One region of the Comamonas sp. w2-DMI genome, then DNA from elsewhere that is predicted to be linked to it. Evidence: predicted binding sites of a transcription regulator. Region 1 holds the regulator's gene; the other holds the start of a gene.

Evidence for each region. Region 1 encodes NrdR, which represses ribonucleotide reductase genes. Its sites were predicted from a motif close to CACNANATNTNGTG; they were not measured.
Region 2: the regulator NrdR is predicted to act here: its motif matches at 1,979-1,992, upstream of V8Z74_RS11580 (ribonucleoside-diphosphate reductase subunit alpha).

Annotation. Positions count from the first base shown of each region.
Region 1 is NZ_JBANEL010000003.1:12,942-16,996, forward strand. It holds gene ggt (gamma-glutamyltransferase) at 1-1,605, shown strand, start outside; gene nrdR (transcriptional regulator NrdR) at 1,766-2,221, opposite strand; gene glyA (serine hydroxymethyltransferase) at 2,244-3,491, opposite strand; ZMP/ZTP riboswitch at 3,526-3,687, opposite strand; gene V8Z74_RS04540 (lytic transglycosylase domain-containing protein) at 3,815-4,055, opposite strand, start outside.
Region 2 is NZ_JBANEL010000009.1:83,025-87,079, forward strand. It holds gene V8Z74_RS11580 (ribonucleoside-diphosphate reductase subunit alpha) at 1-1,853, opposite strand, end outside; gene ampD (1,6-anhydro-N-acetylmuramyl-L-alanine amidase AmpD) at 2,464-3,063, opposite strand; gene V8Z74_RS11590 (sigma-54-dependent transcriptional regulator) at 3,065-4,055, opposite strand, start outside.

The DNA.
Region 1 (4,055 bases):
CCGCAGTCCAGCACCATCGCCGGCAGTGCGTTCATGGTGTATTTCGACGCCAAGACCAGGAAGGTCGTGGCCTATGACGGCCGCGAGACTGCGCCTGCGGCGGCCACCGGCTATTACCTGCTGCGCCAGGACCAGACGGACCCGAACTCGCCCAAACCCGTGCCGTCCGCCCGCCGCAGCGGCCGCTCCATCGGCGTGCCCGGCGTGCTGCGCATGCTGGAGATGGCGCAGAAGGAACACGGCAAGCTGGCCTGGAGCGGCCTGTTCGACTATGGCATCAAGCTGTCGACCGACGGCTTCAGGATTCCCGGCCGCCTGGGCGATGCGATCAAGAGCAATGCTTCCAGCCTCGCGCTCGACGCCAATGCCATGGCCACTTATTTCCACGCGGATGGAACGCCGCGCGCCACCGGCGAGACCATGACCAATCTGCCCTATGCGAAGACGCTGAAGGCGATCGCGCAGAAGGGCGCCGATGCGCTCTATACGGGCGAGATCGCGCAGGCCATCGTGGCCAAGGTGGCGCAGTCGGTGGGCGACGATGCGGCCAGGACGCCCATCACCCCCGGCCTGATCACCCTGGGCGATCTGGCCGGCTACCAGGCCAAGAAGCGCGATCCGGTCTGCGTGAACTACCGCAGCAGCTACCACGTCTGCACCATGGCGCCGCCTTCTTCGGGTGGCATCGCGATCGCGCAGTCGCTGGGCATTCTGGGCCAGTTCAACCTGGCGCAGTACGGGCCTGCGAACCCGTCCAACGAGGGCGGCATCCCGAGCGTGACGGGCGTGCACCTGGTCTCGGAAGCCGAGCGTCTGGCCTACGCGGACCGCGACAAGTATGTGGCGGATACCGATTTCATCCCGCTGCCTGGAAGCGGCGTCGCCACCATGCTCAACACGGACTACCTCAAGCAGCGCGCCAGCCTCATCAACATGGATCAGAGCATGGGCACGGCCACGGCGGGCGACCTTGGTCCGGTGCCGCTGGGCGTGGACAAGACGGTGGAGCATGGCACCACGCATCTGTCGGTGGTCGATGCCTATGGCAATGCGGTGTCGATGACGACGACGGTCGAGTCCAGCATGGGCTCGTTCCACATGGTCGACGGCTTTCTGCTGACCAACCAGCTCACCGACTTCTCAGCCGATCCGGCGGACCCTGCAAGCGGCGTGCCGATCGCCAATCGCGTGGCTCCCGGCAAGCGCCCGCGCAGCACCATGGCGCCGACGCTGGTCTTCAAGGGCAACGAGCCGGGCGAGTTCGTGATGGCCACGGGCTCGCCGGGCGGCGGCAACATCATCCAGTACGTGCTCAAGACGGTGGTGGGTGCGCTGGACTGGGGGCTGGATGCGCAGCAGGCCACGTCGCTCGTGGTTTTCGGCGCCAGCAACAGCCCGACCACGAACGTGGACGGCTCCAACACCACGCTGGACCTCACGGGCCTGATCGACGGCCTCAAGGCCAAGGGACACAAGGTGTCCAACAGCCCGCAGTCGAGCGGCGTGGCGACCATCATGCGCGTGACCAAGGACGGCAAACCCATGCTGCAGGGCGGGGCCGATCCGCGGCGCGAGGGCATTGTGCTGGGCGACGGAGCGCTCTGATCGCGATCCAGTGCCAGCCATGCCTGGAAAGCCCGCGCCCGAAGGAGCGCGGGCTTTTTTCATTGCGGGTCCGGGGCCTGCCGTGCGGAGATGAAAAAAGGCACCGATGTCGCCATCGATGCCTTTGGTAACGGGGCCGCTTCCAGCGCGGCGTCCTCACTTACTTGGGCGCACGCATCTCGTCCATGATGCTCTTGAAGTCGTCCACATCCTCGAAGCTGCGGTACACGCTGGCAAAGCGGATGTAGCCGACCTTGTCCATGCCCTTGAGCTCTTCCATTACCAATTCGCCCAGGCGGCTGGAGTCGATTTCGCGCGTGCCCACGTTGAGCAGCCTGTCCTCGATGCGGTCTATGGCCTTGTCGATGCGCTCGGTGCTGACAGGACGCTTGCGCAGCGCGATCTGGAACGAGCCCAGCAGCTTGGCGCGCTCGTATTCGATGCGCCGGCCGTCCTTCTTGACGATGGTCGGAAAGCTGACTTCGGGCCGCTCATAGGTCGTGAAGCGCTTGTCGCAGCCGCCGCAGCGGCGGCGGCGGCGGATGAAGCCCCCGTCTTCGGACTCGCGCGTCTCCACGACTTGCGTATCCGGGTGACTGCAGAAAGGGCACTTCATGGCGTAGCGGCGAAAGCCTCGATTACTGGCCGTAGACGGGGAACCTTGCGGTCAGCTCGGCCACCTTGGCGCGCACGGCCGCAATCACTGCCTCGTCGTTGGGGTTGTCCAGCACGTCGGCCACCAGATTGGCCGTGATGCGGGTCTCTTCCTCGCCGAAGCCGCGCGTGGTCATGGCGGGCGTGCCGATGCGGATGCCGCTGGTCACGAAGGGCTTTTCGGGGTCGTTGGGGATGGCGTTCTTGTTGACCGTGATGTGGGCCTGGCCCAGAGCGGCTTCGGCCGCCTTGCCGGTAATGCCCTTGGCACGCAGGTCCACCAGCATCACGTGGCTTTCGGTACGGCCGGAAACGATGCGCAGGCCGCGCTCGGTCAGCGTGTCGGCGAATACCTTGGCGTTCTTGACGACCTGCTCCTGGTAGGCCTTGAACTCGGGCGTCAGCGCTTCCTTGAAGGCCACGGCCTTGCCGGCGATCACATGCATCAGCGGGCCGCCCTGCAGGCCGGGGAAGATGGCGCTGTTGATGGCCTTCTCGTGCTCGGCCTTCATCAGGATCACGCCGCCGCGCGGGCCGCGCAGGCTCTTGTGCGTGGTGGTCGTGACCACGTCGGCGTGGGGCACGGGGTTGGGGTACACGCCGGCGGCGATCAGGCCGGCATAGTGGGCCATGTCCACCCAGAAGATGGCGCCGACTTCCTTGGCGATCTTGGCGAAGCGCTCGAAATCGATGCGCAGCGCATAGGCCGAGGCGCCGGCCACGATGATGCGGGGCTTGTGCTCGCGGGCCAGGGCTTCGAGCTTGTCGTAATCGATGGCTTCCTCGGCGTTCAGGCCGTAGGAGACGGCATTGAACCACTTGCCCGACATGTTCAGCGCCATGCCGTGGGTCAGGTGGCCGCCTTCGGCCAGGCTCATGCCCAGGATGGTGTCGCCGGGCTTGGCAAAGGCCATCAGCACGGCCTGGTTGGCCTGCGAGCCCGAGTTGGGCTGCACGTTGGCGGCCTCGGCGCCGAAGATCTGCTTGACGCGGTCGATGGCCAGCTGCTCGACCACATCGACGTTCTCGCAGCCGCCGTAGTAGCGCTTGCCGGGATAGCCTTCGGCGTACTTGTTGGTCAGCTGGGAGCCCTGGGCCTCCATGACGGCGGGAGAGCAGTAGTTCTCGCTGGCGATCAGCTCGATGTGCTCCTGCTGGCGCAGGTCTTCGGCCTGGATGGCGGCAAACAGCTCGGGGTCGACTTTGGCGACGGTATTGGTGCGTTGAAACATGGCAGTCCTGTGAACTTGAAATTCCCTTGAGGCCAAGGGCTGCCCAGGCGAACGGCTGAAACGCTTGCAGGTCCCAATCGCGCAGGCCCTGGGCGGTACGCTCCCCGGTGGTTACAGATGAAAGCCCATCCGTCGGTTTCCACGTCAGCGGCAGCCCCAGAGGAAGCTGCGCCTATCGCCAGTTGCGTACATCCGCTAGTGTAGCTGAGCTGGCACGGGCCGGCTGCCTGCGGGCTGTTCGCCCGGGCGCGGACCCGCCGCCAAAATAAAAAAAGCTGGCTTGGGCCAGCTCGTTTCGCCTGGGACTGCCTGCGGCAGGAATGTCAGATCTTGGGTTCGGCCAGCGCCACCTGTTCCGCGTGGGTGATGGTGGAGCCGATCTTGGCTTTCTGCCCGGCCTGCGCCAGTGCCAGCGTGGCAGCCGGGGCGATGGCACCGGCCACGGGCTTGGCGTTCAGGTCGGCAGCCGGCGGGGGAACGGAGTCGTCCTTGGTGGCCACGGCAGCAGGCTTGGCTTTCTGGACCGGTGTTGCGACCTTGGCGGTCATCACCGATTCGGCGCGC
Region 2 (4,055 bases), on a different contig from region 1:
GCGACGCCGTTGGCATCCACGCCTTCCTTGATGTGGCGCGACAGGTTGACCGAGCCCAGGTTGCAGACCGCGGTTTCGGTGTCGCTGGTGTTGAGCGTGATCTCGGTGCACAGGTTGGACGAGTGCACCACGCCCACGTGCTGCTGGGGCGAGCGGATGTTGCAGGGGTCCTTGAACGTGATCCAGGGGTGGCCGGTCTCGAACAGCATCGAGAGCATCTTGCGCCACATGTCCACGGCCGGCACGCGCTTGAACAGCTTGAGCTCGCCGCTTTCGGTCTTGGCTTCGTAGGCGGTGTAGGCCTTCTCGAAGGCTTCGCCGTAGAGGTCGTGCAGGTCGGGGCAGTCCGCGGGCGAGAACAGGGTCCACTGGCCCTTTTCCATCACGCGCTTCATGAACAGGTCGGGAATCCAGTTGGCCGTGTTCATGTCGTGCGTGCGGCGGCGGTCGTCGCCGGTGTTCTTGCGCAGCTCGAGGAATTCCTCGATGTCCAGGTGCCAGGTTTCCAGGTACGTGCAGACCGCGCCCTTGCGCTTGCCGCCCTGGTTCACGGCCACGGCCGTGTCGTTGACCACCTTGAGGAAAGGCACCACGCCCTGCGATTCGCCGTTCGTGCCCTTGATGCGCGAGCCCAGTGCGCGCACGCGCGTCCAGTCGTTGCCCAGGCCGCCCGCGAACTTGGACAGCAGCGCGTTTTCCTTGATCGATTCGTAGATGCCGTCCAGGTCGTCGGGCACGGTGGTCAGGTAGCAGGACGACAGCTGCGAGCGCAGCGTGCCGCTGTTGAACAGCGTGGGCGTGGACGACATGAAGTCGAACGAGGACAGCAGTTCGTAGAACTCGATGGCGCGCGCATTGCGGTCGTCCTCATTGAGCGCCAGGCCCATGGCCACGCGCATGAAGAAGGACTGGGGCAGCTCGATGCGCGTCTTCTTGACGTGCAGGAAGTAGCGGTCGTACAGCGTCTGCAGACCCAGGTAGTCGAACTGCTGGTCGCGTTCGGCCTTGAGTGCCGCGCCCAGGCGGGGCAGGTCGAAGTTCAGCAGTTCGGGGTTGAGCAGCTCGTTGTCCACGCCCTTGCGGATGAAGCCGGGAAAGTATTCGGCATAGGCGGCCTGCATCTCGGCGGGCTGCACGTCGCGCTGCAGCACTTCGCGCACGATGGTGTGCAGCAGCAGGCGGGCCGTGACGTAGGTGTAGTCGGGATCCTTCTCGATCAGCGTGCGGGCGGCCAGGATGGCGGCCTTGTAGACCTCGGCCAGGGGCACGCCGTCGTACAGGTTGCGCAGCGTCTCGGCCACGATGGGGGCGGACTGGATGTCGGCATTGAGGTTGAGGCAGGCCGATTCGATCAGCGCCTGCAGGCGCTGCTGGTCCAGCGGCACGCGCTGGCCGTTGTCGGTCACATGCAGCGTGGGCGCGGGCTTGGCCGCGGCCGCGGCGGCAGCGGCCTCGGCGGCCTTCTTCTGCTCGGCGCGCTCCTGGTTGCGGCGGTCGCGGTACAGCACATAGGCGCGGGCCACATCGTGGTGGCCGCCGCGCATCAGGCCCAGTTCCACCTGGTCCTGGATGTCCTCGATGTGGAATGTGCCGCCTTCGGGGCGCGAGCGCAGCAGGGCGCGCACCACGCCCTCGGTCAGCTCGTTGACCATGTCGCGCACGCTGGCGGAAGCCGCGCCCTGGGCGCCGCGCACGGCCAGGAAAGCCTTGGTCAGCGCCACGGCAATCTTCTGGGGGGCAAAGGAGACCACGTCGCCGCTGCGGCGGATGACCTGGTAGTTGTCGGTCTGGGAGGAAGGGGTGGCTGCGCCGGATTGCGCGGCAGAAGACAGGGAATTCAGCGCTTCTTGCATAAGTTTCCTCTTCGGTCGGATGTGGATAAGGCAGACAGGGGCCTGCACAGGCGGCAGGCATCGAACAAACGGAATCGGCGCTCCGGTCTACACATGGTTTGCACAGGGTGTGCACAACTTGTAAACACTAGATGTAGCGTTTCGGGCGCTTTGGAACACTACCGGTAGTGTATCGCCGTTGAATCCGCGTAACCTGCTGAAACTACCAAACCGCTGTTTCGGACAGCCTCTTGACAGCCGGAACGGGCACCGCGCAGCGGCGCGCAAAATGCCGCAAACGACGTGCTGGCGCGCTTTGCCGCCCCGGCCCCGAAGCCTGGAACAGTTTGTAAAAAATCTGCGGTGTGGCGAAGAACACAACGGCAGGCCGGCCGGCATTGACAGTGGCAAGCCAAAGGCCTTTCTGCCGAGCGGGGACCGAAAGCACCCAGGGCGCGCCGGCCGCGCGCAGTCGTGCATTCAAATCAGGAGCAGTCCGCGCCGGTTGTCTGTGGATTACAGGGCCAAACCATTTGGGAATCATGGCTGGGCGGGCGATGCCAGCTCCTGGTCTGGGAGCGGCCGGCTGCCGCACGGCTTGCATCGCCCCGGGAACTCAAGGCGCAGTCCTTCAGTCCTGCCGCGGGGGAAGCTGCCAGCCGGCCGTTGTTGCATCGGCGGCCAGCTGCGCGTGCAGGTTCTGCCAGTCGAAGCCCGGCCCCGGGTCCTGCTTGCGGCCCGGCGCGATATGTTCGTGGCCGGCGATGTAGCGCACCGGGTACCGCCGGCCTATGGCCCGGCACAGCTCGGCCAGGGCCGCGTATTGCGGCGCGTCGAACTGCAGGCCTTCGAGGCCTTCGAGCTCGATGCCGATGGAGTCGTCGTTGCAGCGTTCGCGTCCGCGCCACTGCGAGACGCCGGCATGCCAGGCGCGGTCGTCGCAGCTCACGAACTGCCAGACCTCGCCTGCGCGCGTGATGAAGAAGTGCGAGGACACCTCCAGCCCGCGTATCCCCTGGTAGTAGGGGTGCGCGTCCCAGTCGAGCCGGTTGGTGAACAGCTGCTGCACGGCGCCCGTGCCGTACTCGCCGGGCGGCAGGCTGATGGAATGCACGACCACCAGGTCGATGAGCGCGCCATCGGGCCGCGGGCCGAAATTGGGCGAGGGCAGGTGCCTGGCCGTGCGCAGCCAGCCCTGCTGCCAGAGGTCGGGGTATGGAGAGGCGGCCATCTCAGTGCTCCGGCTCTGTCCGGGCAGCGTCCCCGGGCAACTGAATGCCCAGGCGTTCGATGCGGTAGCGGATCTGGCGCAGGCTGATGCCCAGGCGCGCGGCCGTGGCCGTGCGGTTGAAGCCGTTGTCCTGCAGCGCGCGGATCAGGATGGCGCGCTCCTGCTCGTCGAGCCAGGCCTGCAGGTCCGCCGGCACGGCCGTGCCCGCTTCGGCCGGGGGCACGGTCTCTGCGGGCGGCGGCGGAGGGGGTGTCAGCGAGATGGCGGCGGCTGCGGGCGGCCGGCTTTGCGGGGCGGACGGCGGCCAGGGCGCATGGGCGGCGGCCGCCAGGGTCTCGGCCGGGATGCGCAGTGGCCCGCCGTCGCCCAGCGCGATCGCGCGGTGCAGCACGTTCTCGAGCTCGCGCACATTGCCGGGCAGCGGCAGCTGGGCGATCTGCGCGATGCTGGTTGCGTCGAGCATGGGCTCGTGCAGGCCCGACTCGCGGGCCAGCTTGTGCAGCAGCGCGCGGCACAGCTCGGGCAAGTCGTCGCGGCGCTCGCGCAGCGGCGGCAGGGTGACCTCGATCACGTTGAGGCGGTAGTACAGGTCCTGGCGAAAGCGCCCGGCCTGCACATCGGCCGCCAGGTCGCGGTGGGTGGCGCTGACGATGCGCACGTCCACGGCCTCTTCCTGGGTGCTGCCCAGCGGGCGGATCCTGCGCTCCTGGATGGCGCGCAGCAGCTTGGCCTGCATGGCCAGCGGCAGGTCGCCGATCTCGTCGAGGAACAGCGTGCCGCCCTGGGCCGCCTGGAAATAGCCGGGCCGGTCCTGCGTGGCGCCGGTGTACGAGCCCTTGCGCGCGCCGAAGAATTCGGCCTCCAGCAGGTTCTCGGGAATGGCGCCGCAGTTGACGGCGACCAGCGGCCCCTGGGCGCGCTGGCTGCAGGCATGCAGGGCGCGCGCCACGAGTTCCTTGCCGGTGCCCGATTCCCCGTGCACCAGCACCGGC